2 regions of the Weissella ceti genome follow, and region 2 is predicted to be linked to the other one. Evidence: predicted binding sites of a transcription regulator. Region 2 holds the regulator's gene; the other holds the start of a gene.
The links. The regulator Rex, encoded in region 2, represses fermentation and respiration genes when NADH is low (regulators of the CRP and FNR family bind a similar motif). The targets are predictions, from matches to a motif close to TTGTGAANTANTTCACAA.

Region 1: adhP (alcohol dehydrogenase AdhP) is a predicted target of Rex. The motif match lies at 10,695-10,712, and genes of this name have one in related genera.

The regions. Positions count from the first base shown of each region.
Region 1 is NZ_CP074441.1:48,270-63,897, reverse strand. Features, by position in the region: tRNA gene KHQ31_RS00340 (tRNA-Lys) at 29-101, shown strand; tRNA gene KHQ31_RS00335 (tRNA-Lys) at 220-292, shown strand; gene rpsR (30S ribosomal protein S18) at 676-921, opposite strand; gene ssb (single-stranded DNA-binding protein) at 968-1,504, opposite strand; gene rpsF (30S ribosomal protein S6) at 1,557-1,853, opposite strand; gene KHQ31_RS00315 (DUF1054 family protein) at 2,000-2,593, opposite strand; gene KHQ31_RS00310 (ribose-phosphate diphosphokinase) at 2,677-3,681, opposite strand; gene glmU (bifunctional UDP-N-acetylglucosamine diphosphorylase/glucosamine-1-phosphate N-acetyltransferase GlmU) at 3,819-5,213, opposite strand; gene purR (pur operon repressor) at 5,254-6,105, opposite strand; gene glpK (glycerol kinase GlpK) at 6,350-7,861, shown strand; gene zwf (glucose-6-phosphate dehydrogenase) at 8,019-9,485, shown strand; gene adhP (alcohol dehydrogenase AdhP) at 9,628-10,674, opposite strand; gene addA (helicase-exonuclease AddAB subunit AddA) at 10,824-14,630, opposite strand; gene KHQ31_RS00275 (PD-(D/E)XK nuclease family protein) at 14,627-15,628, opposite strand, start outside.
Region 2 is NZ_CP074441.1:1,047,137-1,062,764, forward strand. Features, by position in the region: gene KHQ31_RS05455 (ECF transporter S component) at 1-223, opposite strand, end outside; gene KHQ31_RS05460 (aminotransferase class I/II-fold pyridoxal phosphate-dependent enzyme) at 291-1,472, opposite strand; gene KHQ31_RS05465 (M15 family metallopeptidase) at 1,573-2,304, shown strand; gene KHQ31_RS05470 (pyridoxal phosphate-dependent aminotransferase) at 2,370-3,527, opposite strand; gene KHQ31_RS05475 (hypothetical protein) at 3,606-4,199, opposite strand; gene rbsR (ribose utilization transcriptional repressor RbsR) at 4,217-5,206, opposite strand; gene KHQ31_RS05485 (GHMP family kinase ATP-binding protein) at 5,220-6,062, opposite strand; THF riboswitch at 6,239-6,332, shown strand; gene KHQ31_RS05490 (folate family ECF transporter S component) at 6,376-6,921, shown strand; gene KHQ31_RS05495 (glucose 1-dehydrogenase) at 7,047-7,838, opposite strand; gene KHQ31_RS05500 (hypothetical protein) at 8,041-8,337, opposite strand; gene KHQ31_RS05505 (metal-dependent transcriptional regulator) at 8,537-9,190, shown strand; gene KHQ31_RS05510 (hypothetical protein) at 9,245-9,454, opposite strand; gene KHQ31_RS05515 (class A sortase) at 9,466-10,185, opposite strand; gene KHQ31_RS05520 (redox-sensing transcriptional repressor Rex) at 10,207-10,869, opposite strand; gene KHQ31_RS05525 (DEAD/DEAH box helicase) at 11,023-12,375, opposite strand; gene KHQ31_RS05530 (Gfo/Idh/MocA family protein) at 12,386-13,381, opposite strand; gene rlmD (23S rRNA (uracil(1939)-C(5))-methyltransferase RlmD) at 13,553-14,920, opposite strand; gene htpX (zinc metalloprotease HtpX) at 15,057-15,628, opposite strand, start outside.

The DNA of each region.
Region 1 (15,628 bases), 510 kb from region 2:
ATCTGTTGTTAAAACAACAAGACGTTTTGGACAAGTAGCTCAGCTGGTAGAGCAACGGACTCTTAATCCGTGGGTCCTGGGTTCGAGCCCCAGCTTGTCCATTAAAAAATAATCGCGATTCACTTCAAAAATTATTTTTTAAAAACCTTGATAAAAAGCTTTACAACAGGCTTTGAAGGTGATATATTAATATATGTTGTTAAAACAACAAAACGTTTTGGACAAGTAGCTCAGCTGGTAGAGCAACGGACTCTTAATCCGTGGGTCCTGGGTTCGAGCCCCAGCTTGTCCACTCTTTAAACCATCAACTTCGGTTGGTGGTTTTTTTGTGTTTTAAAACACTTTTCCACTTCCCTTTCTTTCAATTGTAATCCACACCCTTTAACTCACGCGCCACACCTTTTAATTTTATCAAATATAAAATCATTATCTCCGCCACTTACTATAGTAGATATTCCTTACACCCACCAACCAACATCCGAAGAAGCCACTGCACATAGCGCCTTATCACCCTAACCTCAACACTACACAACTATCTCACAGAACGCTGTTACAGCGGCATTCAAACCATTTTAATATACCTGTACTTTCTCTATAAAACGCCTCAAACAGCAACACATAGCCTTTTAGGCACAAAAAAACACCAACCCCGAAGGATTGGTGTTTTAATTTATGTTAGTTTTCTGCAACGAAAGGCAAAAGACCCATAATACGTGCGCGCTTAACAGCAGCAGTCACCTTACGTTGGTTCTTAGCTGATGTACCAGTTACACGGCGTGGCAAGATCTTACCATTGTCAGAAATGAAACGTTCCAACAATTCAGTGTTCTTGTAGTCCACGTATTCGATGTGGTTGGCTGCAATAAAGTCAACCTTACGGCGACGGCGAGGTCCACCGCTACGACGTTGTTGTTGTGCCATGATTGATTCCTCCTATATATAGACTATTGTCGTTAGACAAGTTCGCTTAGAACGGTAGGTCGTCGTCAGAAATATCAATTTCTTGACCACCACCGAAAGGATCATTTGATGAACTTGACGCATTAAACACATTCCCACCATTTGATGCAGGTGCACCGAATGGGTTAGATTGTGCGTTAGCGTTTTGTTGACCACCAAAATTATTGTTTTGATTACCAGCAGGCGCTGTGTTTCCAGTAGAAGCACGGCGTTGCTCGCTTTCAGCACGACTCTCCAACAATGAGAAGTTATCAACAACAACTTCAGTCACGTAGACACGTTGTCCTTGTTGGTTCTCGTAATTACGTGTTTGTAGTCGTCCTTCAACAGCAACTTGTGACCCCTTTGAAGTAAAGTTCGCAAAGTTTTCTGCTGACTTACGCCAGATAACACAGTTAATAAAATCTGCTTCACGTTCACCATTGGCATTCGTGAATTGACGGTTAACCGCCAATGAGAATGTACCAACTGCTGCACCTGAAGTTGTATAACGTAGTTCAACATCACGTGTCAAACGTCCAACCAATACAACACGATTAATCATCGGAAAGGTTCCTTTCTTTATTTGTTCAAAAGCATTAATTGCTTAATTAAAATTAAGCTTCAGCAAGGTCGCGCTTAACGATCATGTGACGCAAGATGTCTTCTGAGATCTTTGCCAAACGATCAAATTCGTTAAGAGCTGCTGAGTCTTCAGCAGTGAAGTTGACGATGTGGTAAGTTCCCTCACGGTAACCATCAATTTCGTATGCAAAGCGACGTGATGACCAGTCCTTAGACTCAGCCACAGTTGCTCCGTTATCCGCCAAAATCTTGTCAAAACGCTCAACCAACGCCTTCTTAGCGTCTGCGTCCATGTCAGGGCGAATGATGTACGTTAATTCGTATGCCATTATAGTAATCCTCCTTTTGGTCTATGGCTGACTCGTCTGAGCCAGCAAGGAGCACAGTGACAATTCACCGATACTCACAGAAGTTTAGTTTACACATTATTTGTCTAATAAGCAAGTTGTATTTAGGAAATGAGCGACGGGTTTTCCTACTTTAAAGCTTCGTAAATTGGCAACAGCGCTTCCAATGCCTTTAATAGGTCTTTTTCCATTTGCTCAGTACCAAAACGTGAATCACCACGATTCATACGAACACCCACCAAAACTTCGGCTGACTTAACTTTCGCAAAACGATCTACCGTTGCTTCGTATTGATTCAACGGCACATTTGCATTAATCATATGTTGTTGGCTAATCAAGAATTCACTCGGCAACTTTTCTACTAAGCCAGCAACATTGCGCAATTTAGGAACGATTTCTTCGGTTTGCTTAGGCTTCATATTTTCTTCAACGGCTAGATATAGATACACATGATCCGCCCACATCCCCATTTCAAAGTGCGGCATCATCTTGTATCCGCGCTTATTGGGCGCAAACGCTACCCAGGTATTATCGACGGGATTTGTTTTGCGCATAGCATGCTTAGCAACATGTGCATACCAGTCTTGACCATCTATAGCTAAAATCGGCAATGCTTTTTCAGCAAATTCTTCAAAGGTTGGATCAATGACATTACGAATCCCATCCATACGACCATCTAGCGTTGGATCATCAAAGACATTAAAGTCAGTATCTTTAAACATATATGTATACTCCTTATTTTTGTTCAAAATTCGGTACAAAAAAACCTGAAATCAGTCGCCTAATTCCAGGTTTTCAAAGACTATTACTTGTCACCCATCAAATCTGCATTTTCATCATGGAAACGCGTCTTGAATAATGGTGATACCGCACGGTTTTCGTTGATACGCTTAATCGCTTCACCAATCAAACCTGCAGTACTTACTTGTACCAACTTACCAAAGTGACGTTCCTTTGGCAGGAAGATTGAATCAGTTACGATAACCTTTTCAAATGCTGATTCTTCAAGAATCTTAGGTGCATTACCTGAGAAGATGGCGTGTGTTGCTACAACGTAAACTTCTGAAGCACCTTCATCAATCAACTTTTGTGCACCTTGTGAAATTGTTCCACCAGTGTCAATCATGTCATCGATCATGATGGCACGCTTGCCCTTAACATCACCAATGATGTTCATAATCTTAGCAACATTCGCCTTAGGACGACGCTTGTCAATGATTGCGATTGGCTCTTCAGAACCAATCAATTCAGCCAGTGCACGCGCACGCGTTACACCACCGTGGTCAGGTGAAACAACAACAGTGTTGTTATCAGCGATTCCTGATGTCACCAAGTAGTCAGCCAACAATGGTGATGCTAGCATGTGGTCTACAGGAATATCAAAGAATCCTTGAATTTGTGCAGCGTGTAGATCAAGAGCAAGCACACGTGTTGCTCCAGCCATTTGTAGCATGTTAGCTACAAGCTTGGCTGTGATTGGTTCACGTGAACGTGCCTTACGGTCTTGACGTGCATATCCGTAGTAAGGCATTACCACGTTAATTGACTTTGCACTTGCACGGCGCAAAGCGTCGATGGTAATCATCAATTCCATCAAATTGTCGTTAACAGGGGCTGATGTGGGTTGAATGATGTAAACATTGTCCCCTCGTACGGATTCATCGATATTAACTTGAATTTCGTTATCACTAAAACGAGCCAAGTTAATTTCAGATAACTCCACGCCAACTGATTCCGCAATCTTCTCAGCTAACGGCCGATTACTGCCTAATGAAAAAATTTTCAAATGAGCGTCGCCATAGGTCGCCATATCTGCCTCCATTAATTATGTGTATATACGTTCTTTGTCACTTTTTATTTTAACCCCTTTTACCCTTTTCTTCAATTGATTTTCTAACTTGAAACAAAAAACGTCCAAGCGTAATTAAACGCTTGAACATTTTGCAATTATTGTTCAGTTTGACCAAATTTTTCAAACAAAGGTGTACGCTTCCAATAATCTTCCTTTGTTGTTTGACGTGTACGTGCAATTCCCATTGCATGCGCAGGCACATCATCTGTGATTGTTGATCCAGCTGCCGTCACAGCTTCATCTCCAATGACAACTGGTGCAACAATCTTTGTGTTTGACCCAATAAAGGCGCGATCTCCAATCGTCGCATGTGCCTTGTTCAAACCATCATAGTTAACAAAAATTGTTCCAGCTCCAATGTTAACGTCTTGACCAACCGTTGCATCACCAATGTACGTCAAATGACCGGCCTTTGCGGCAACACCTAGTGTCGCATTCTTCACTTCAACGAAGTTTCCAACATGGGCTTCATTTTCAATAACAGCCTTTGGACGCAAGTGGGCATACGGACCAACAGTAGCACGTGACTTCACAATTGATGATTCAATGTATGATGAGTCAATACGTGCTTCTGATTCAATAGTAGAATCAACAATCTTTGTTCCCGCAGTCAAGATAACATTGTCCCCAATAACTGTCTTTCCTTGCAAGATAACATTAGGTTCGATAATCGTGTCGCGCCCAATCACCACATCTCCTTCGATGTATGTGTTTTCAGGATCAATCAAAGTGACACCATTACGCATGTGCATTGTGTTGATACGCTTGCGTAGCACACGGTTAGCTTGTGCCAAAGCAACACGGTCATTTACACCCATTGATTCGTCAAAGTCATCCATTTGGAACGCACCAACAGTGTGTCCTTGCTTACGCAAAATTTCTAAAGTATCCGGCAAATAGTATTCACCTTGCGCATTGTCGTTTGTCACTTCATGCAAACTTGAGAACAACAATTCATTATCAAACACGTAAACACCCGTGTTTACTTCGTGTACAGCTTGTTCAGCTGCATTAGCATCCTTTTGTTCAACGATACGCAAAACATTTCCGTCTTCATCACGAATAATACGTCCGTACCCAGTAGGGTTTGGGGCCTCAGCAGTCAAAACTGTTACGGCATTACCAGACGCAGCATGACTAGCGAACAACGCTTCGAATGTTTCCAAAGTAAACAACGGCGCGTCTCCAGAGGCAATCAAAGTCATCCCTTGCTTGTCACCCAATTGTGGTTCTGCCATCAAGATAGCGTGACCAGTTCCCAATTGTTCTGCTTGCAAAGCAATCGCACTACGATCACCAATCACTTCTTCAACACGTTCTGCGCCATGTCCAACAACTGTAACGATATCGGATACCCCAGCACGTTCACTTGTTTCCAAAACCAATTCAACCATTGGCTTACCACCAACTTCGTGCAATACCTTAGGTAGGTCAGACTTCATACGAGTTCCCTTACCTGCAGCCAAAACAATCACATAACGTTCCATAATAATATTCTCTCCCTCTCCTAATCCTAATACCTAAGCATTATTAAATATTGTGCAACCCCATAGGTTCGTTGCCAATATAGATTTCAGTTGCATAGTTCCCAGGTGCAACTGTAACACCGCCATTTTCTTGGTTCGCATCAACGCGCACTAATGATGTGTACTTATCAATGACACGACTTTCTGCGTATCCTTCAGCCACAACAGCAGTTCCCACTACTTGACCTTCGAATTCCTTAACTAGTGAGGCCATTCCACGAATAGTTCCACCAGCCTTCATAAAGTCATCCACAATCAAGACGCGAGATCCCATTGGCAATGAACGACGAGATAATTCCAACTTTTCAAGACGTTGTGATTGTCCAGTTACATAGTTCACTGACATCGTTGGTCCTTCTGTTACCTTAGTGTCATCACGCACGATAACAAAAGGTACATTCAGCTCATTAGCTACCGCTTGCGCGACTGGCACACCCTTAGTTGCGGCAGTCATCACGGCATCAATTGGTTCACGTAGGTATTGTGTCGCAATCAAGCGCCCAATGTGATTTAGCATACGTGGATCACCCAACAAGTCTGACAGATAAACATAACCACCAGGTAGAACACGCGTATCGTCATCAATGGCATTTGTCATTGATAGGATAAATTCATCTGCTTCTTCGCGTAGCATGTATGGTGTGAAGCGCGCTCCACCAGCTGCACCAGAAATGGTTTCTAGCAGACCAATTCCTCGTTCTTCAAATGTTTTCTTCAAGATTGTTAAATCTTCAGAGATAGATGACTTAGCACTATCATATCGGTCAGCAAAGTATGACAACGATACAAGTGTGCGAGGTCGTTCTAATAGGTAATAGGTCATATCAATCAGACGACCACTACGACTAGTTTTCATAATACAATTCCTCGAACGTTCGGTTATTTTTCTAATAAGTGGTCTAATTATAGCACATTCGTTCAATATATGACGTAAATTATAAGCAAAACACGAAAAATACACCCAAAATAATTCATTTTAGTATTCTTAAATAATTAAAACGCGCAAAGGTTAATTAACATTATGTGAAAACCCTTTCATTTGGTATAATTATTCTTATTACTTAAAAAAGTAAACTGCTATTTGGGATGGAGGTGTATTTATGGCTATTGAACGCCCAGAATTAATTTTAACTATCGATCAAGGGACTACTGGTACACGTGCCGCTCTCTTTAATCACAATGCGCGTCGTGTTGCGACATCATCTACGTCATTAACACCCATCGTCCCCCACGCTGGATGGCAAGAACAAAACCCTCTAGAAATTTGGGGATCTGTTCAAACCACTATCGCAGATGCGCTAATCGATTCAGGCGTACGCGCAACTGAAATTAAAGCGATTGGAATCGCGAGCCAACGTGAAACAACATTGATTTGGAACCGGCAAACCGGTCAGCCTATTTACAATGCCATTTCTTGGGCTTCTGTCCAAACAAAAGACATCACTAAAAAATATATTAAAGCTGGTTTGAGTGAATTAATTCAAACACGCACCGGATTACCATTAAGTCCATACTTCTCGGCAACGAAAATTCGTTGGATTTTAGATCATGTTGATGGCGCACAGGAAGCTGCGGAAGCTGGTGAATTAGCATTTGGTACTGTTGACACTTGGCTAACTTGGCAACTAACAGGTGGAACTGTACATGTTACAGACACAACCAACGCCTCTCGTACCATGTTGATGAATTTAGAGACGCTCACTTGGGATGATGAACTCTTGGAATTATTTAACATCCCTCGTAGCCTATTACCTGAAATTCATCAAAGTAGCGAAATTGTTGGGGAAACTAGCCCTGTTCAATTCTTTGGTACAAAAGTACCGATTGCTAGCTTAATCGGAGACCAAAATGCATCGCTTGTTGGTCAACTAGGACTAAGTGCCGGTGATGTGAAAGCTACTTATGGAGCCGGGGCCTTTTTGATGATGAATACCGGTGATGAAATCATCCATTCTAAACATGGTCTAGTATCTACCATTGCATATCATGTCAACGATCATCCCGTCCACGCACTCGAAGGTTCTATTTTCTCTGCAGGAACTGCAGTGCAATGGTTAAATGACCAATTGGGCTTGATCGACAATCAGGTTGATGCTTGGCGTGCAGCAGAAAAATCAATAAATCAAGATGAAGTATATGTCGTGCCCGCATTTAATGGTTTGGGTGCACCTTATTGGAATCCTCATGCACAAGGGTCTGCCCTTGGCCTAACATTAGGTACTACCAAGAATGACTTCATTAAAGCAACACTACAATCAATCGCCTACAGTACTGCAGACATCTTAAACACCATGTGCCTAGAAGCCAACATCCAGCCGAAAGCTTTACTAACAGACGGTTCTGTATCCCGTAATCCATACTTGATGCAATTCCAATCTGATATTGCTGACATCCGTATCGATCGTGCCATGGATGAAGATGCAACAGCCTTAGGTGCAGCCTTTTTGGCCGGCCGTACAATTGGTTTTTGGTCAGATATTGCAGATATGACTCATTACCTGGAAAAAGGACGTCAATTCACTGCAAATATGCCTGAAGAAAAGCGTACACATTTATTAAACGGCTGGCATGCCGCCATCCAAAGTACGCAGGCATTTACACAAGAAGACTAGTCACTCATTCACACTGAATTATCACTGCAAGCCAACAAGATTAAGATAGCGTTTACATCAAAAAAAGTTTATAATAGGCTATGTAAATGCCCCATTTAGTATGGGACGAGTTGGTTATGGGAAACATTAATTTTTTTGCTAAAAAGGAGTCGTTATCGTGCCTGAAGAAATCACAACATTATTGACATTTTTCGGTGGAACTGGAGACCTTGCAAAGCGTAAGCTTTACACTTCAGTCTACAACCTCTACAAGAAGGGCTTCCTTCAAGAGCATTTCGCAGTAGTTGGTGCTGCACGTCAAGACCTAACGAACGACGAATTCCGCCAAATGGTTCGTGAATCAATCGCTAGTTTCGTAGAAGATCAAGATAATGCTGAAGCATTTATCTCACACTTCTACTACGTCAACCAAGACATCACTGATCCAGCATCATACAAGCCTATGTTGGACTTGAACAATGAATTGGATGCCAAGTACAGCTTGAAGGGTAACCGTATTTTCTACATGTCAGTTGCCCCTCGTTTCTTCGGTACTATTGCTAAGTACTTGAAGTCAGAAGGTCTATTGACTGAAAACGGTGAATTTAACCGTTTGATGATTGAAAAGCCATTCGGTGTTTCTTACGATACAGCTGAAGAACTACAAGCTGAATTGGAAGCTGCCTTTGATGATGATCAAATCTACCGTATCGACCACTACCTTGGTAAGGAAATGGTCCAAAACATCGCACCTATCCGTTTTGGTAACAACCTAATCGATAACGCCTGGAACAAGGATTACATCGACAACATCCAAGTAACACTTTCAGAAGTGTTGGGTGTTGAAGAACGTGCCGGTTACTACGATACTTCTGGTGCTTTGCGCGACATGATCCAAAACCACACTATGCAAATCATTGGTTGGTTGGCCATGGAAAAGCCTGAAAACTTCACTGACAAGGAAATCCGTGCTGCTAAGAACGCGGCATTCGATTCATTGAAGATTTACTCAGCTGAAGAAGTTGCTGAAAACTTCGTCCGTGGACAATATGGTGAATCTGCTGATGGTAGCCAACGTCGCTACTTGGATGAACCAGATGTTCCTGCTGATTCACAAAACAACACATACGTTGCAGGTAAGTTGCAATTCGATATGGATCGTTGGGAAGGTGTGCCTTTCTTCATCCGTTCAGGAAAGCGTCTTGCTGCTAAGCAAACTCGTGTTGACGTTGTCTTCAAGAAGGATGCCAACATCTTCGGAATGGCTGGTGACAACTTGGTAAACCCAGTGCTTTCAATTCTTATCGACCCAGTTGGTAAGGTTGAATTCACAATGAACGCCAAGAAGGTTTCTGAAAACTTCGAACTACGTCCAGTTAAGCTAGAATGGCAAGTATCTGCTGAAGACAAGGCCATTACTCCTGAACCATACGAACGTATGATTCACGATGCAATGGACGGAAACGGATCAAACTTCGCTGACTGGAACGGTGTTGCCGTTGCATGGAAGTTCGTTGACGCCGTACAAAACGCTTGGGATAACTCACGTGCAGACTTCCCTAACTACGTTTCAGGTTCAATGGGACCTGCCGCAGCTGACGAATTGTTGGCTAAGGATAACGCATCTTGGATCTTCGAAGGATAATCTAAGGTCAAAACAAAATTAAGAATGCCTGGAAACTTAGGTTTCCAGGCATTTTCTTTTACTCACAAAAGCATCAATATTGGATTGAAACTGAATAATCACAAAAGGCGCAATAGTTAATACTATTGCGCCTTTCTCATGTTTATAGACTAGTAAAATCAAAGACCATACGGCCTGTAATGTTGTTATTATGCATTTCATCAATGACATCATTGATATCACGAATATCGGCACGTTGCACAATTGGCTTAACCTTCTTTTGTGCACCAAATTCGAATGCTTCGGCTAAATCAGTACGCGTTCCAACAAGTGAACCGGTTACTGAGATACCATCCAATACTGTTTTAACGATATTTAGATCCATGTCACCTTGTGGCAAAGCAACCGCAACTAACTTCCCCATTGGGCGTAGTGATTCTACCGCTTGATTAAACGCTTGCGCATTAACGGCAGTCACTTGGGCATTGTGAACACCACCCGTTTTAGCTTGAATCACCGCTGGTACATCTTCTGTCTTACGGTTAATCAAAATTTCGGCCCCATTTTGGTGCGCTGCTTCTAACTTCTCTGGATTACCATCAACTGCAACAACTCGTGCACCAAATACATTGTGTGCATATTGCACCGCAAGGTTCCCCAAGCCACCTGCTCCAACAACTGAGACCCATTGTCCTGGCTTCGTTTCTCCAACCTTCAAAGCCTTATACATTGTCACACCAGCACAAGTGATTGAAGAGGCTTCCATTGGATCCAAACCATCTGGCACCTTCACTGCATACTTCGCATTAACAACTGCCTGTTGTGCCATTCCACCATCAATTGAGTAACCAGAGTTGCGAACTTTACGACAGAATGTTTCATTTCCTGTATTACAGAATTCACAGTTTCCACAAGCATCATAGAACCAAGCAACTGAGACACGATCACCTAACTTCAAGTAGTCAGACGCTCCTTCTCCAAGCTTAGAAACAATCCCAACACCTTCATGCCCGACAACTCGATTAAATTCGCGTGGATTAAATTCGTTTGGATTTCCAAAATCACCATTGGCAACATGCAAATCTGTATGACAAAGTCCACAATATTCCATATCAATTAACGCTTCCCCAAACGCCAATTGACGTGGTTGCCAATTATCGATTACATCAACATATCCATCTAACGTTTGTCGTACTACAGCTGCCTTCATGATTTTCTCCTCCAATTAACTTGTTAACTTTTTCACAATTAAATCATAACAAATATAATAAACGCATTCAAGTGAAAAAACTCACAATTTAACACAATAAAAAAAACAGCTCCTTATATAGAGCTGTTTCTTCATAAATATTTTTCTCGTTAATCTAATTCAATTGCTTGTCCGGCAGACAATGCGTAGATAAACACCTTTGGCTGTGGCATCCCCATCGCAATCAATGCTTGAGCATAGATATTTAATTGGCCAGCATAACGTTTCTTCAACAAAGCGCCTTCTTCTTGCCCATTAATGCGATCAGTTTTGTAGTCAAACATCCAAACTTCGTCACCGACCTTAAAGTATCCGTCAATAATTCCGTGGACTAATACACGATCATCGCCATCAAAATTCTTGTATAACATATTTCCATCTAGCAAAAGTGAAAATGGCACTTCACGTTGTAACGTTGCTTGATTTGCAAGCATCATTTTCCCTAGTTCAGAATCAGTAAAGAACTTCACGACATCCGTAACTCGCACTTCTTGCGCAATGGCTTTTTCTAACAATCCCGTTGCGACAAGACTATCCAACAGACGTTGGACACTGGCTTCATTCGGTACACCTTGTGACAAATCCAAGCGTTGTAAGACTAAGTGAGTTGCCGTTCCAATTGCCGCCGCGCTTGGTTGTATCGTAACTTCTTGCATAAACTTTGGCTTTGAGAGTTCAGCATCCACAAATCGCAAACCTGTTTGCTCTTCTGGATCCAAACGTTTATCAGCTAGAACACGTCCTTCTGATAAATCAGGATCTTCGAACAAACGCTTAATTTCAGACACAGATTGATATGCCGTTGCATGGGTCGCAGAATCAAACTTATAATCATAGTCCAAAATCGGACGCCAATTCGTCACATCTACACTCGTCATTACTGGCGACTCAGTCGTTGCTTCTGCCTGTAACGTTGGTGCGTATTGTTCCTTTTCAACTTCTTGTAGTTCAAGGAAAGTCTTGGCTTCAATCTTGAATTGCATCTTGTTGGCTTCGAATTTTTCGGCTGACTCATCATCTGATTTTACCAACTCACCCTTCGGAGTTAGCGGCTTAATGTCTAATAAGTCCACTTCGCCATCAGTTACTTGTGTTCGCGCCTCAACGTCTGGATGACGAAGCAATGCCATACCCGCTAAGTCCATGTATGACTTTCCTTGTAGACGAACCCATTCTGGTAACATCCAATCTTGACCATGTTGGCTTAACTGCCATTTATCTAACATTTGTTTCGCCGTGTCATATGAACCAACCAAGAACACTTCTTGTTCAGCACGGGTTAAGGCAACATACAGAACACGTAATTGTTCGGCAAAGGCGCCTTTTTGACGCGCGGTCTTAACGACTTCACGTTGAATCGTTGGTAATTCCAATTGATGTTCAGTATCAATATAATTCACACCTGCTCCAGCGTATGCATCAACTAAAACATCACCCTTAACTTCATTCGTTGAAACCATATCACGTGTACTGTTCAACAAGAAGACGATTGGGAATTCCAATCCCTTAGAACGATGAATTGTCATCAATCGAATACTGTTATCAGTGACATTCGCATCTGCGACACCTAGATCACGTTCTTTTTCTTGCAACTCTGTAATATAGCTGACGAATTGATACAAACCAACAAAGTTAGATTGTTGGAAGCTAGCTGCACGTTCATATAATGCATGCAAGTTTGCTTGGCGTTGTGGCCCCGATGACAACCCACCCATGTAGTCTAACCAACCAGTTGTATCAAATATACGCCAAACTAAATCAACTAATTGATTTTGCGTTGCCAAAACTTTAAATTCGGCTAAGTGCGCCATAAAGCGAGCAACTGTTGCTTTCGCATTCGCCATATCCTTTTCCGGCATATCCGCTTGCGCTAAATCAGCAATCTCACTTTCGTGGAACTTAACCAACGCTTGATAGAAATCACCTTGACGGTCTTGGAGACGAATCAAGGCTAAATCATTTTCATTCAAGTCGTACATTGGTGAACGCAATACCGCTGCCAACGGAATATCTTGATGTGGATTATCAATCACACGCAATAAACTCAACATGACTGAAATTTCTGTTGTTTGGAAGAAGTTCTCGGTCCCATCAACGGCCAATGGAATATCTAGCTTATTGAAGACATCAATGACATCTAAGTTTTGCAACTTCGTTGGTACCAAGATGGTGATATCTGAATAAGTTGGGCGACGTAATTCTTTTTCTTCACGATCAAAGATTAGCGTAGCTGGATCAGTCATCAATTCCTTGATTTTAGAAGCCATTAGACGTATTTGACCAATTGTACTTGAGTACTTATTTTCGCCTTCACCTTCATCACTTAAGTAAACCAATAATTCTGCATGCTTGCTTACTTCCTCTGGATAGTAATCTGCCCCAGCGACCAATTCCGCGCTACCTGTGTACTCCACATCCCCTAAGTTCTCGCTCATTACTTGCGCAAAAATATAATTAATAAACTTCGTCACATTTGGATGTGAACGAAAGTTTTCTTGCAATGTAATGACATCACTTTGTTCATCAATTGGATAGTCATGTAATTTACTTCCAAATAATGATGGATCAGCTTGTCGGAATTTATAGATTGATTGCTTAATGTCTCCCACTTGGAAAGTATTATCATCCCCAGCAATGCGCCCTAGAATTGCTTCTTGCAGTTGGTTAGTGTCTTGGTATTCATCGACCATCACTTCGCGATAACGACCTTGTAATTCAGTGGCCACTGCTTCTTGTTGCACGATTTGGAGCGCAAAATGCTCCAAATCATTGAAATCAACCGTCTTTTGAGCCAATTTCTCATCCAAGAAGGCTGCACGGAAAGTTTCTGTAAAGTCGACTAAGGCGCGCAGCGTCTTTTCTGCCCCTGCCAAGGCGACCTTTTGTCCTGCCTCGTCCAGCACAAAGTACTTAGCACGTAATTTACTTAGTTGATCAAGACGATAATCACGGCCGACTTTAACCGCATTCCATTCATTTTGCAGCTCAACCTCAACAGGATCCTTCTTATCAAAACGACTTGCCTTAGCCTTCGCATGACGGGCAGCACCCCATTTAGTTGGTTGTTCTGAATTGAGAATAAAGCGACGTAAGTCATCCCATGACAAATCTGGGTTAGCCAGCATTTGATTGGCACTTACAAAGAAGTCTGCATCATTTTCAAAGTTAGCTTTACGGTTTAACGCCGCTTCACTTTCACCAGTATCTGGCGCTTGGCGTAATGCCCGTTCTGCTTCAGTCGCTAATCCAGTTAACTCTTGCTTCAAGAGTGGCAATACTTCTGTTTGGTAGAAATCAGTTTGGGTAAACGGCTTATCGTGTTGGTAAGCGTCTGCTAACGCACCTAACCATTCAGACGTATCTGGTCGTGCCATCGCAAAGTTAAACAACGTAAACACGGCATTTCGTAATGGCCCATCATCTTGGCTGGCAGACTTAAATTGCGTTACCAACGCTTTGAATGAACCATCGTCGTCATTTTCATACGCATCATCTAACAAATTTTGATACACATTGTGCATCAACAAAGTACGTTCTGCATCATCTAACAAACGGAATTGTGGATCCAAATCAATGGTGTAGTGATATTGTTCAATCAAACGTAAAGCAAACGCGTGCAACGTTGAGATATTGGCAACATTCAACAAACGCAATTGCTTCAATAAATGTTGCCGTTGGTCGTCTTGTGCATCTTGTAATGCTGTACGAATTTCCTTTTCCAAACGTTCCTTCATTTCGGCTGCAGCAGCTTCCGTAAAGGTAACAATCAAGAATTCATTGATGTTTTCGCCTGCTAACAAGCGTTGCAACACACGTTCAACAAGAACACGCGTCTTTCCAGACCCGGCTGAGGCTGAAACTAGAATATTCTTCCCTTTGGTTTCAATCGCTGCTGATTGAGTCGGTGTAAAATTCATTCTTCTTCCTCCATCTCTTCTTGCATGAATTGCAATGCATCAGCGCGTTTCGTTGGGAATGCACTAATATCGTTATATTGATTTCCAATCGCCGCATCAAACATCATAACTGGCTTGTATGGACTATTCGTTAGTCCGGTTGATTCATTACCTTCTTTAAACGGTGTTAAGGCGAAGTTTCCCGTCAGAATTTCATTTCCAATACGACGAATTTGATAATCATTGAACGTCGTCAAAATATCTAATTCATCTTCATCATAGGTATTGTTTCCAGTCTTACTAATGGCACCCGTTTTGGTGCGTGAGAAACCATATAGACTAGGTTGCCCTTCTTGTGGTTCTAGCGTTTCAAGATAGGCGTCATCCTTCGTTAATACTCCAGCATACTTGGCATTGGTGGTTTGAACTGATTCACTAGCAGTCACCAATTCAGCCCAATTGTCAGTCGTTGATAAATCAGTCGCTTTAATCCAAGGTGCTTGTGCATTCCAATATAGTGCCCCACCAACTGGTGTCTCACTATTTTGCGACAGTGCCGCCCAGTACGTCATCAATTGTAATTCAAGCCCTGCGATAACCTTGTTCAACTTAAAGTCACGTGCACTTGATTTGTAGTCCACCACGGTCACGAATTCTTGATCACCCGACTTCATAATATCCATACGGTCAATCTTTCCACGTAGCGTCAAATTACCATTATCTAGTGTGTACTTAACGGGTGGTAATCCATCTTCACCCAAACCAAAGGTTGTTTCAACACCAATTGTTTGTACACGATGGTTTGTTGGTTGACCACGCTTCATCTTCAAAATCGTATTCGCCACTTGATTAATCATTTGTTCCGTCAAATAAGTCATTTGCGCAGAACTCTTAAAGATTTCTAGCGATGCATCATCCCCATTCAAGATTGTATGCATTGAGTCTGCAACACGCGTTTTAATTTCAGCGTCTGATAATTCGCCTAACACCTGATTCTGCTGAATCAATGTCATAAAGAA
Region 2 (15,628 bases):
ATGAGTATGCGCCCCAAACAAATCCCAATAACGCACCAGTCCGTGGTCCCAACACGATTGCTCCGATTGCAACTGTAAACGTAATAATTGTTACAGCCGCCCCTAGCACGAATGCACCCAATGGTAATGTGCCTAACCAAGGTACGATTGATTGAACCAAAATAATGGCAATAAATAATGATGTCAACACTAAGCGTCGACTTTGTGTAGCTTGTTGCGCCATGACTCTGCAACCTCTTTATCTTTAAAGTACCTCCATTTTACCATGAAACCTTAAGATAAAGCATTTTCTACTGACTACGTTTATCCTGTAAGAATTTTTTCATGCGTGTGACAGCACGTTCAAGGTCTTCGTCTGAAACCGCATAAGAAATACGAATATAATCTTTGGTTGTCTCAGAAAAAGCCGAGCCTGGAATCACACCAACTTTGCCTTCTTGTGCTAAAGATAGTGCAAAGTCATAGCCATCATGGCCAATATCTGCTGGAATCTTCGCAAACATATAAAACGCACCTTGTGGACTTATCACACTAAAGCCCATGTCCTCCAAATGTGGCAGTAACCAATCCCGACGTCGTTGATATACTTGACGCATTTCTGCCACAATATCATCTGCTTCAGTAATCGCAACCAAAGCACCATCTTGAATCACCTTAGGTAAGGAAAACATCAATGTATCATGTACCTTCTTAGCTTGCTTCATAAATAAATCATCCGCCAAAATAAAGCCTAAGCGGTATCCCGTTAATGCATGTGATTTTGACAAACCTGTAATCATGACCGTTTGACTAGGCAGTAGTTCTGCCATTGAGGTATGTTCTTGGTCATATGTTAATTGCGAGTATATTTCATCAGAAATAACCCATAGTTGATGCTTTTCAAATACATTAGCCAATGCAATAAGTTCATCTCGTGAATAAGTCACACCAGTAGGATTGGTTGGATAGTTAAATAGAATCGCCTTTACCGGAATGGAGGCTTGTTCAATTGCTTCCTCAACTTGTTCTGGCGTTATCTTAAAGTCTGACGCACGTGTATTAATCGTAATAGCCTCTGCATACGCTAATTTTAGTGCTGCGAAGTATGGTGGGTAGGCCGGATCTGGAATTAGGATACCTTCTCCTGCTGCCAACATCGTCATAAAAACAACATTGATTCCTTCAGACACGCCTGCTGTAACCATAACATTAGACACATTCCCATAGTGTGTTTTGTACTTAGTATTTATGTATTCCCGAAACTTATCTCTGAGTGTTTCCTCACCCGATGGATCTGTATAATGTGAATTATCTGCGTCCACTGATGCCTTAACGGCTTGTTTAATCCGTGCATCTGCATTAAACCCTGGTTCTCCAAATGTTAATTGCACAATATCAGGGATATCCCGAATTGTTCTTTGAAATTCTGTTAACCCATCTGGAGCTAAATTCGTTACAATAGGATTAAGCAATTGATTGAAGTGACTAGTCATATTAATTTCCTCCGTTCGATTTTTTCGTACGATGAATCACTAGTTACCTTATTCTCATTGCCATAACATGAACTTAATAACGAACAGAAAGAGGTGTTTTATGATGGATTACACACAAACGCCAATTGCTTTACCTAAACCAAATTGGGATTGGGTGGCGATTCGCCAAGTACCAATTGCGCCAGTATCAGAAGAACTCATCTCATTAAATTATTTACCTTCACACATGTTGGTAAGCCCTCAATATGCTCTGCAAAAATTACCAGGAGCTGAAATTGAATTATACGCACGCCCAGCTGTCCAAGCCAAGCTTGTTGAAGCGGCAAACCTACTGCCCGAAGGATACAAGTTAGTTATTTTAGATGCCTGGCGTGCAATGGAAACACAACAAGCCCTATTTGATCAAATGCGTAAATTCGTCGCACGTGATTTCCCTGAATACACTGACGAAGAAAACGAACAAGCTGCCCTACGTATCGTTGCGTTGCCTTCACTTGATTTGAAGAAGCCATCTCCTCACAATACGGGAGGTTCAATTGATCTATCCATCGTTGATCCACAAGGTCGTTTACTATACATGGGTAGTCCTTTTGATGATATCAGCGAACGAGCTCGTACCGATTTCTATGAATCATCTGCGAAAACAGACGATGAAATCATCGCGCGTGATAATCGTCGCTTGTTGTATCACATCATGACCAGCGTTGGATTTACTAACTACGCCGAAGAATGGTGGCATTTTGATTATGGTAATCAAAACTGGGCGTGGGTATCAGAACAACCTAATGCACTTTATACGAGTACTACGCCAGTTTATGCCTGGGTCGATTAAGCTGCTTTTCTCAAGAATAAAAACAAATAGCCGAACTAATCAAGATTTGATTAGTTCGGCTATTTTTATGCCATAAACCGTTGTATACGTTTTACGGCTTCAATAATGTCATCTGTGGCCCCCGCAAATGATAAGCGGATATATCCATTAGCACCAAAGATGTCGCCTGGTAAAACGCCCACTTTTTCTTGCCCTGCTAATTCAATGACAAATCGTTCTACGTCAGTCAAAACTGGTAACTTAGCTAAAACATAAAATGCGCCCTCTGGTTCAATCACATGGAGACCAGCGTCCTGAAGTCCTTGGACTAAGATGTCTCGATTTACTTGATACACTGCTTTATGTTCGTTCACAAAATCAGTATTAGTTAGTGCGTTTACTGCACCAATCATTAAAGGCAATGGCACTGATCCTACTGTTAATTGATGGACTTGCGTTAACATTCGAATCAATTCCTGCGGTCCTAACACAAACCCTAGCCGATATCCCGGTATAGCATGTGACTTAGATAATCCGCCGATGATAATTGTTTGATCTGGTAAATATTTGGCGATTGTGACATGTTTGTTTCCATAAGTTAAGGCCCCGTAGATTTCATCCGTCACAACGACAAGATTAGTTTGGGCCAAAACTTGCGCTAAGGCGCAAACTTCACTTTCTGTATAAGCAACCCCTGTTGGATTGGTAGGATCATTAAAAAGGAATCCTTTAGCTTGGGGATGTTGTGCTAAACAATCTGCTAACAATGGTGCCGTCACACGAAAACCAGTCGCCCGCGTATCTAATGCAATCACTGTCAAACCAAGCAATTTAGCAATATTTCGGTATAACGGATACATTGGTGCTGGCACAATGATCTCATCCCCCGCTGTAAACAAGGCTTGCATCGTCACATAGATTCCTTCAGTCGCTCCGATAGTGACAAGTACTTCCGCAAGCGTGTAGTCAGGCGCGCCAAATGAGTCCTTCATATATGTGGCAATGTCACTTCTTAAAGGCGCATAACCCTCTGTCGTGGCATATTGAGCCGACCTTTCGGCTATGGCATTTTGAATTGATTCTGTGATTGATTCAGCCACTTTAAAATCCGGCTCACCTAAACTTAAATTAATAATCTCTGGGTCGATTTGAAAGCGTTGATGCCACTTACGCAATTGTGAATCTGACAATAACGTTTGACGTTGATTTAATTGTGGGTATAGTCCTGATTTTAAATCTGGCATCGTACATCTCTCTTTCTAGTTCATATAAATTAGCTGAATATGGCAGAAAACTCACGTCCATTACTGAACGTGAGCTTTTTAAAATCCATTCCAAGTTGTAATACTTGAAGCGATATCTACTTTCTTATCTTTAATAACTTGATAAGTATTTGTATTAATCGTGTATTGGTGGGTAGGTACAGCACTAGTTCCTTGTGTTAAAACCATTGTCACAGTATGATTACCATTATTTTTTAGGAATGCTTGGCGTGGTTTTTCATTAGGTTGTAGTGTAACCGCCCAGTATGGCTTTGCAAAATATGCTTTAAATTGTGGTGCTGCTTGTAATGTTTCAGAAGACTCGACTTTCAATTTCGGAAAATCAACACGATGCTTATTCGCTTGGCCTACTTTTGTTACAAATAACGCCGCATTCTTAGTAGTCCAGCCACGTTCAATATTGTCCGCAGGTTTTGTTGGTTCAGTTGGCATCGTGACGATTTGTTCACGTTGTGATGCTTCTAATTCTTTTTCAGCCTGCGTACTTGCTTGTTTAGCTGCTAATTCTTCTTTCTTTTGTTGCGCAGCCGTCTTTTCTTGCTTGTATTGTTTTTGTTGATGGGCATAGACACCCCCACCAACAACAACCAATACTACAAACAAGACGATTCCCCATACTATTTGTTTCTTCATATCGTACTCCTTATCAACTAAATCGCACGAGTTGAGGCACGTTCAATAAGCTTAACATCAAAGATACGTTCTTGACGATCGGCTTCAAAGTTTTGAACGCGGCTCAATACCAATTCAAGAGACGCCTTAGCAATTTCTTCCAGCGGTTGATGAACGGTTGTTAGACTAGGTTGGTAAAAACGAGCATAGTCTGTATCATCGTATCCGATAACTGACATTTTTTCCGGTACAGATATACCAATCTTATCTAATCCACTAATTAGACCAATAGCTAATTCATCATTCAAAGCAAATGTTGCGGTCGCTTTTGAAATTGATACAGCCATAGCGGACGCTTGACCACCTTGCTTTGACAAATAATGTGTTGTTACTTCACTTACCTTCGCACCCGCTTCGAGCATTGTCTCTTTAAAGCCAGCTAGACGATCTGATAAGTTATCATTCATTGCTTGCTTTCCTAGTACAGCTACGTGACGATGTCCCAATGACAACAAATGTTGCGCTGCAAGTTGACCACCCGCAAATTCTGCGGCTGCCACAACGTCAGCAGAACCTAATGAGACATGATTTTCAAGCATAACACATGCAATCCCACGCTTCTTAAGATCTGCTGTAACCCCTTCTGCATCTTGTAGTTGGTTCGCAACGATAATCCCGTTAACACCAGCAGACATCAATTGGTAAACTGCCTTGTCAGTATCAGCACCTTCCGCTGACATAATTGACAAAGATACATTTTCAGGCAATCCATCTTGAATTTTTTGTACAACATAACCAAAGTATGGCAATGCCAATGACGGTACAACAACACCGATCATCGTTAGATTGTTCTTCTTCAAACTACGAGCACTTAAATTGGGCACATATCCTGTTTCTTCACGTGCAGCAAAAACCTTGTTACGTGTTTCTTCAGAAAAGCGTTCCCCTTTGTTATTCAAAATTTGTGAAACGGTCGCAATTGATACGCCAGCTAAGTTGGCCACATCCTTGATTGAAGCTTTTTTCATTATCGTTTCCTCTCTACGCTGTGACCAACAACCCAGTGGTTGCCAGTTCAACTTTGCTAAATGTACCTGCTACTTCGACGTGCGCTAATACATCTAACATATCTTGTGTTTGTTCAGGGGCCACAAAAATAGCAATAGTCCCTTTATTGCCGACTTGGGTCGTTCCAAATACATCTAGGGCATGCGTTGCTTGACGAATTACAGCTAAATCTGAAGTGATTTCAGGAACTAGAGAATCATTTTCTAATAATTGTCCAGCTAATACATATTGGTTTGATTGCCATGCTGCAAACAACATGTTACCTGCTGCAGCTGCATCAATCGCAGTTGTCATTGTAATATTTTCAGCAGCTTGTCCCAACAGCACACGTTCCGTTGGTTCATACACGATAACATCATATGGCGGGGTAACAATTTGGCTACCAAAATAATCACCATTTTGTAAGTAACTCGTGGTAACGCCTCCCAATAATGCGGCAGATACGTTTGCAGGTTGTCCTTCAGTTCGTGCAGCCAATGTCAATTTTGTAAAGTCATCTAAACCTAAGCCACCTAATTGGTCTGCTAATTCAATTGCCGCCATTAATGCCGCTGTTGAAGACCCTAATCCACGTTGTAGTGGAATGTCTGATTCAACACTTAACTTATGAGGTGTAAGCCCTGGCGCCAATTTATTCGCAACAGCAACAATGTAATTGGTTGCATCAGTTGGAATTGATTCGCCTAAATTGTGGTTTACGACCCATTCAGTTGTTTCTTCGAGTACGGTTACTGTTAGCCACAAATCGAGCGCTAACCCAATTGACGCTTTTCCTGGTCCAAAATCACCAATCGTTGCTGGTACTTTAATTTGCATAGCGCTTGCCCCATTTCTTTATGATTATTTTATTTTACCAAATTTTACTTACATTTTCACTAACGGATAAACGTTTTTACAATACAGTATTTCTAATTTCAAAAATTAATGTTCGTTATTCTCACTTTTTATAAGACCTACTCATGTGTTATACTATTCTCTGTTCAAAAAATGAACACAGGGTAGACTTTGGTGCGTTAAGTGCTGCGGGAACGGAATGTGGACCGCAGACGAAGGATTTTCCGCGATGCCTTAGTCACATTCACTGTTTATATAGTGAGACCCTCCATTAAATTTAGGAGGTGTTTTCAAAATGAAAACATTAGAATCATATTTCACACGTCTTAATACTCGTGCAGTTGCACTGTTGGGTATTCTATTAGCACTTCACTTGCTAATTGGTCGCTTCTCTTTTGGAACTAATTTTCTAAAAGTTGGCTTCGGATTTGTTATTGTCGTTGTTATCGCTCGTTGGTTTGGTCCTTATTGGGGCGTTCTAATGGCGATTGTGCACGACATCATTTCCACAGCAATCAACGGACATTCATTCTTCTTCGGATTTATGTTATCTGCAATTGTTGGTGCATTCATTTACGGTGTTAGTTTCTACAATCGTGAACACATTTCATGGACGCGTACAATTACTACTGTTGCGATTGTTCTGTTCCTAGTTAACACGATTATGAATACCACTTGGGTGGTTATGATGGGAAATATCACAAACTTCGATGCCATTATGTCAATGGTTGAGATCCGTGGTATTAAGCAAATCATCATGTTGCCAATCCAATCAGTTATCATCTACTCTGTCTTGAACAACAAGTCATTGGGTGAATTGATGAACCGTGTTTTTAATTAACTAAAACAACCACTACACCTTGTTGGTGTGGTGGTTTTTATTTTGTAATTTTATTGGAAAACAGAAAAACGCCTGATGTAAAACTAACTTTACATCAGGCGTTTGTTTTATTTCTTTAGTAGTTATTAACCAGCTCCATGTTGGAATGCAGGATATAGTGACATTCCCCCATCCACAAACAAAGTAGTTCCTGTAATGTATTGTGCTTGCTCTGAGGCCAGGAAGGCTGCTGCATCAGCAACATATTTCGGTTTTCCAATTTCACCCATTGGTACCATCGCTTGCGTTTGCGCCTTCTGCTTAGGATCTTCAAACTTAGCTGCATTGATTGGTGTATCAATCGCACCTGGAGCAATATTATTTACTCGAATTCCCTTATCCGCATATTCTAGAGCGACTGTCTCAGTAAACATCTTCGTTCCACCCTTTGAGGCAGCGTAATGTGCGAATGTTGGCCATGGAATTTGTTGGTGAACGGAAGACATGTTGATAATGTTTCCCTTCTTCCCTGACTTCGTAAAATGACGTAAAGCTTCACGCGTTCCTAAGAACACTCCGGTCATATTGACGTCCATGACACGATTCCATTCGTCTAGGGGCAAGTCAGCTGTTGCATAAGCCTTTTCGACACCTGCATTATTTACCCACAAATCAAATCCACCAAATTTATCAATTGCAGTTTGTGCTAACTGAGCAATTTCATCTTCGTTAGATACATCAGCTTCAAAGAAGATAACAGAATCACCATACGTGTTCTTAACGTCTTGAACGGCATCTGATTCTAATACTTTGTCGCTGCCAACGTAATCAATAACTACCTTCATTCCTTCAGACAATAAACGTTTTGAGATTTCTAATCCCAAACCAGTTGCTGCACCAGTAACGATTGCGACTTTATCTTTTAAGTCCGTGTACATCTGTAATCCTCTCTTCCTGTATCTTTAATATAATTAACTAATGTTTTTTACATACTTAATGTTAGTGTTAAAACCTTGGAGAAAGTTTAAAACGTCCTGGGAAACGAAATAACGCCCTTATGTACCAAGACATAAGGACGTCATTTTTAGTTAAATCAACGCATCATTTCTGCAATAAAATTTTAGAAAGAATAAATTAATTTTAGAAAGATTGTTGTAGCGATACACCACGACCCATACATAATTTTTCAAAATGTTGAGCGAATCGGTCGCGTAGTTCAGTCGTATCAAATTTTAGGATGGTATGTTGTGCCACTTCGTTAATGCCGATTCGATAAACACAACTGTCCATCACTCGGCCGACGAAGATAACTGGTGGGTATTGTGTGAAAGATTGAATGGCTGTCTCGAGTTCTAGTCGTTGTTCACGAGCAATGTTTCGATGTGACAAAAGTGCTGCAAGGTCTTCATTATGAATAAGTGGGTTTTCTAGGCTCATGTACGTCTCCTTAAATGTGCCGCCAAAACTGTTGCTATGTGTCGTTGGTTTAACCACTAATAATATTATCATCAACCGACTTTTTACACAATGGCTAAATTATATTTTCATCGAGGTTATAAAACATTCAAGTACATTAACTTTATAGCGTGGTATAATGAGTCAACAAATAATTTATATTAAAAAGAGGCACTATTACATGAGTGATTCAGTTTCCAAAACCCAGTACTTACAAACCATTTTAGAATTAAGTGGCGGCGATGAAACAACAAAGATTTCTAATAATCAAATCGCTGATCACTTGCATGTGACACCATCTTCTGTGTCTAACATGCTTGCTAAATTGCAAGAAGCTGGGGAAGTTAGCGTTGTTCCATACTATGGAGTAACGTTGACAGAACCGGGACGTCAAACCGCTTTACGTTTGATTCGTTCTCACCGCTTATTTGAAACATTTATCGTTGATAACTTGAAGCTACCTGTTTCAGTTGCTCACGAAAATGCGGATCATCTTGACCACGATGCAAGTGGTCTACTGATGGATGCCTTAGATAACTTCCTTGGTAATCCTAGCCATAGCCCGCATGGACTATCAATTCCTGACAACAAAAACCACTATGCTCCTGAACACTGGACAAAGTTGATTGATGCTGCCGATGGACAAGAAGTCACAATGAAGAGCTACACTGAAGATCTTGAATTATTGCAATATGTTGAAACTTTGGATTTGCCATTGAACTCAACATGGACGATTCGTGAACGCTTGCCGTTTGAAGGTCCTATGATTCTTGAAAATGGTGAACGTGAACTACAAATCACACAACACGCTGCTTCATTTATCTACATTGTTTAAATTAAAGATATAAAAAAACCATATCCCTAAGGATATGGTTTTTCTTTTATTTTATTACTTTGTTTTTGACTTTTCAGCCAACTTCTTTGAAGAAGAATATGCTTTCTTTAGTCGTAGCAAACGGAATACGGCACGCATTAATTGGAATCCTGCTAATACCATAATCCAAAAAATTGAAAATGCTTCAGTCATCATCTTCAACTTAGTCATTGGTGTTGTCTTTTGCAGACGCGCCTCTTTTTTAGATACTTGTAAATTCTTCATATGTTCTCCCCTTACTTAATCCAACGATTATCAGCGGTAAATGAATCCTTCGCTGCTTTCGGTGCATGCTCCCAATCGTAAGTCTTGGTTAATTCACCTTGCATGACAACACGTCCTGCTTCGGCTGTGTAATTACATGTAATCAGTGTAATTACTTTCTTACCGGGTACTTCATGTGTCCATTGTACATCAGTACTCTTAATTGTTTCTACTGCAGTCGCCGTATATTCATAAACATTAGTCATATCAGTTAGATAGATTTTTTGTCCCACCTTACCTTTGTAGTACAAAGGAGAGAACATCAATCCCTTACCTGTTTCGCCTTGAATAAAGTGACTTGCCAGTGAGTAGTTTCCTTCACCCATCTTTTGATTAGGATACATCGTTCCCGCTCCAAGTGACAAAACTAGATCATCAATCCCATGTGCGATTGGTACAGAAAGTCCAATTTCTGGCATCGCTACGAAGCCAACAAAATTAACTTTTCCCGCATTTATACGCGCTTGTAAAATTTGTTCTGCGCTTAATGACTGTACATCACGCCATTCATACTTTGCATCTTCCTTTTCCGCAGCCGCAATTGTTTCCTTAGAAACTTCGGGATGGAAATTTTGTAGTGCAAAATGGGCAATTTGATTATGAAAGATCAAACCAAGCGAGATAAGAATCAACACAATAAACATTGTAATGCGCATAAACTTGCTCTTAAAGAACTTACCAATTGCTTTCATATAGTAAACCTCTACTTATTATTAATTGTTCCCGTCAAATGTATTAATAAAGTATAACAGAGTTTGTAGTTCATTGGTAAGATCGACGTTTTGGACACGTACGTTCTTAGGTACATCAAGACGTAGTGGCGTAAAGTTCAAGATACCTTGAATGTTTGCATCTGCCAAACGTGTTGCAATTTCTTGCGCAACTGGTGCCGGTACTGTCAGGATAGCCACTTCAATACGTTGTTCACGAATTTGTACTTCAAGTTCATCCATGTCGTAAACTGGTACACCACTTTGAATTGTATTTACGATATCTGGGTTAACATCAAACGCTGCAGAAATACGCGCATTTGAACTTTGGTGGAAGTTAAAGTTTAACAAGGCGTGTCCCAAGTTACCAACCCCAACTAATGCAACAGATGCAAGGCTGTCTTGATTCAAGATATCACCAAAGAATTCCATCAATTCTTTAACATCGTAACCGTAACCACGCTTACCTAGTGCACCAAAGTAAGAAAAGTCACGACGGATTGTTGCTGCGTCGAACTTAACGGCCTTAGCCAATTCGTTTGATGAGATACGCGTTACACCTGAATCTAGCAGAATGTTTAGGTAACGGTAGTAAATTGGCAAACGCTTGGCTGTCGCCTTAGGGATTGCCTTATCAGTTGTTTGAATGTTCATTTCATCAGTCATTATTTTGTCTCCTACATCTTAAAGCCTATCCACTTTTATTTGTGAATATAAAAGATAACAACCTTACTATAACATATAGTAAGGTTGTTATGTGAATTAATTAACATTTATTATTTTCACAGACTATCTAGAATATAGATATCTGATGTGTTTTTAATTCTTTGGCTTAGGCTTACCTTTGTTCTTACGATGCTTGCGCTTAGCCTTTTTCTCTTGTGCAAAACGCTCTTCACGTGATTGCACTTCAGGCACATCTTTCTTCACAAACTTTTTAGTTTGTGAAGAACGTGTTGAACTTATAGGCTTTTCGTCAGATTCAGTCTTCACAACCTTCTTTTCACCTGCTGCCTTAGCAGCACGCTTTTCAGCATACTTGTCCGTACGACCTTCGCGCTTTGATGTACGTTCGGCTGTTGCACGTGACTTCGTCAACAACTTTGGTTGCCCTGTAATTTGTTCGATTTCAACCGCAACCAAACGGCGCATTTCACGCAAGTCATGATCGTTACCAAATGAAATCACAACACCTTCACGAGACATACGTCCTGTACGTCCAGCACGGTGTGTGTATGTTTCTCCCATACGAGGCAAATCAAAGTTAATAACGGCTGGCAAACCAGGAATATCCAATCCACGGGCTCCAACATCAGTTGTCAAAAGGAACTTTGACTTTCCTTCACGGAAAGCACGCATTGCCTTTTCACGTGTTGAACTTGAATCACCACGGACCAATGTGGCCATTCCAATGTGTTCGTGTGCCAGGAAGTTGGCTGTGTTCTTCAATTGCTTTGTTGTGTTGAAGAATACCATTGCTTGGAAGTTCTTTTGTGATGCAAGTTGACGCAAACGCTTGTTACGTTGGTCATTGGCCGTCAACCAGAATTCGTGCTTGATACGTGTTGGGATTGGTACATCACGTTGGTCGATTGTTTCGAATTCACGGTCAAAAATCTTGGCTGGAATCGCTTCATCTACGGCTGTTGCCCCAAACAAAGCTACTTGGATATCGTCATCTTTCGCAGTACGCCAGATTTGTTCGATTTGTTCCGCTGTTTCTTCACGTAGCAATTCATCAGCTTCATCCAAGATAACAGTACGTAAGCGGTGTAGCTTTAGTTTACCAGCACGTACCAATTCTGAAACACGTCCAGGAGTTCCAACAATCACTTCTGGGTGCTTCTTCAAACGATCCAATTGGTTCTTAACATTGGCTCCACCAGTAACTGACAAAACACGTAGCCCTAGCACAGTTGCCCATTCACGCATCACACGTGTTGTTTGCATGGCTAGTTCTTGTGATGGTGCCAAAACAAGCAATTGTTCACCATCTTCAGGTACTAATGTTGGCAAAATTGGCCATGTAAAGGCCAAAGTCTTACCTGTTCCAGTTGGTGCCAAGGCATTAATTGATGCCCCATTGGCCATTGGTTCTGCAACAGCAGTTTGGATTGGAGTCCAATCTGTAATTCCAGTTGCTTTTAATTTTTCTTCAAAACGTGTATCCATGTTTATTCCTTTACTTATCAGCTGGGAACACAATGCCCGCTGATTGACGCAATGCTGTCAAAACTAGATTTACACGTTGACTAAGCATTAAGAGTTCATTATATTCTGTTTCAGTTTCAGCAGGGTTTTCTAGCATGTCTGCAAAGACAGCTGCTTCAACAACCATGGGGTTATCTGGCCCTGTTTGTGTCAATTCGTGACGTTCACCCGCTTCATCTATGTAGACTGCACCATCAAGTTCAGCAATGCTGTCTACGACGATTGTGTCCTTACGACCACGAATTTCTGTCTCTTGGTATGAGTTACTCATCTTACCAAATTCTGCCACCATGTTAAAGTCTTGGTACTTCAAGATCGCAGTTCCACGCCCATCAGCACCATTACGCAACAAAGTTGGGAAATAGTGACTTTCAGTTGGCAAACCAAACAACTTTACAATCGCATAAATTGGGTAAACACCCAAGTCAGTCAAAGCACCTGCACTGAATTCGCGGGTCAAAACATTTGGTTCTTCTCCAGCCAAGTAAGCATCAAAACGTGATGAGTACTTTTCGTAGACAAATGTTCCACCAGAAATGACCGGCATTTCCTTTACTTGCTTTTCAATTGCTTGGAAAGTTGGTTGGTAGATATGACGTGCTGCTTCAAACATACGAACATTAGGGTGTGTATGTAGCAAATCATAGATGGCTTCAAATTCAGTTGGGTTTGAGAAGATAGACTTTTCAACGATGATGCTAACATCATGTTCAATTGCCATCTTAGCTTGTTCAAAATGCAAACTGTTTGGTGAAGCGATGTACACAACTTCCACTCCACTAGCATAGAAGGCGTCCAAATCAGTAAAGATTTCGGCGTCGACATCTAAATCAGCTGCAAATGCAGCTCCCTTGTCAGCGTTACGTGAGTACACATGTGTTAACTCATAACGACCTGTTTGTGCAGCTGCCTCCACAAACATCTTTGTAATCCAATTTGTTCCAATAATACCTAATTTAAGTGTCATGTTGGTACTCCTTTTCAGTCCTTTAATTAAAGGCAGAATGCGTTAATCTGCTTGTCTCATTATAGCATATCAAAGCGATGAGACCGCTATTGCTCTACTGAACTACCCACTAATTGACCAAATAAAAAACAGCCTTAGTCCAACTTGAACAAAAGCTGTTTCTTAACTAAATTAGTTCTTTTCAAACACTGTGATTGATTCCACGTGTGTTGTTTGTGGGAATTGGTCAATTGGTTGTACATCACCCTTGATGTGGTAGCCGTTTTCAATAATTTGAACGGCGTCACGGGCCAATGTAGCTGGGTTACAGCTAATGTACACGATGCGTTCTGGTGCCATACCAGTAGCAGCAACGATCAATTCTTCAGTCAATCCCTTACGAGGAGGATCAACAAAGATTACGTCCGGCTTGACGTCAGCGTCTTGCCATTCGACCATCTTTTCTTCAGCCTTACCAAGTTCGAACTTAACGTTCTTGATGTTGTTAATGTCAGCGTTACGCTTAGCGTCATCAACGGCACCGGCAACAATTTCGACACCGATAACTTCCTTAACTTGGTCAGCAATGGCCAATGAGATAGTTCCGATACCTGAGTAGGCGTCGATTACTGTATCAGTAGCCTTCAATTCGGCCTTTTCAGCAGCCATTTCGTACAAACGTTCAGTCATTTGTGGGTTAACTTGGTAGAATGAGTTTGGCCCGATGGCGAAAGTCTTTCCTAGCAATTGGTCACGGATAGTTCCCTTACCCCAAAGGATGTTGTTCTTTTCACCCATGATAACGTTTGTCTTTTCTTGGTTAACGTTTTGTACGATTGACTTCACTTCAGGCAATGCTGCGCGAATGTCTTGTACAATAACTTCAGCCAATGGTAACTTCTTTGAACGAGTAACCAAAACAACCATCATTTCGTGGCTGTAGTATCCACGACGAACCATGATGTTACGGATAGTTCCCTTGTGAGTTTCTTCGTTGTACGCTTCAGTGTGGTACTTACGCAAGATATCACGAACAACTAAGATAGCTTCGTCAATCTTTGGATCTTGGATCAAGAAGTCTTCGATTTCAACCAAACGGTGTGATCCACGACGGTAGAAACCAGTCGTCAACAAGCCGTTGATTTCACGTGTAGGGATTTGAGCCTTATTACGGTAACCCCATGGGTTATCCATCCCCAAAGTTGGTGCGATTTCAACGTCAACGTGTTGCTTGTTGAAAACGTCCGCAACTTGCTTTTGCTTGTGCTTCAATTGTGCATCGTAGTTCAAGTGTGCCAAAGGCGCAATTCCAGTCAACAATGCGTTTGCTTCAATTTCATTATTACGGTCTGGTGATTCAACCAAGCGCTTGATTACACGTCCGAAGGCGTATGTACTTGCAACTTTAGTAACCCCAACCAATACGCGTTCTCCAGGAACAGCGTTCGTAACGAAGATAGGAAAATCGTCTAACTTAACGACTCCATTTCCTTCGTAAGTGATGTCGATAACATCAGCTTCAATTTCTTGATTCTTAACAACAGGTGCTTTACGTTTCATTTCATTTTCTCCTTTTGGTTTTTGCGACAACCATAAGTGCCTAGTATAGCATACTTTTCACTCAGCCCCTATACTATCTTCTTCGTTGATTATAATTCAATCAAATAAAAAAGCAGACCCTTAGGTCTGCTTTCAATTACATCGCGCGTAATGCGGCAATGCGCTTTTCCATTGGGGGGTGTGTATCAAACAATCCACTCAATGGTGATTCTTTCTTCAATGGGTCACCAATGTAAAGACCAGCACTTGAATCCGAAACGTTTTCTGGACGCATTGGTTCACTACTACTAATCTTTTCTAACGCTGAAATCATTGCTTGTGGGTTACGTGTCAATTCAACGGCCCCTGCATCAGCTAAGAATTCACGATTACGTGAAATCGCTAATTGAACAATTGTTGCTGCGATTGGTGCTAAGATCAATGCGGCAAATGACAAGATAATCCCGACAATGTTCGTTTCACGTTCATCATTGCGACGACTGCTCATCACCCAGAAGTTAGTCGCGAAGTTTCCAACCATTGCAATCGCAGCTGTTAATGCAACGGCTAGTGTTTGCAGACGGATATCGTAGTTCTTAACGTGTGCCATTTCATGCGCCATAACGGCTTCTAATTCAGCACGTGTTAGGCGTGACATAATCCCAGTTGTTGCCGCAACTGCTGCAGTTTCGGGATTATTTCCTGTCGCAAATGCATTAGGACTTGGAT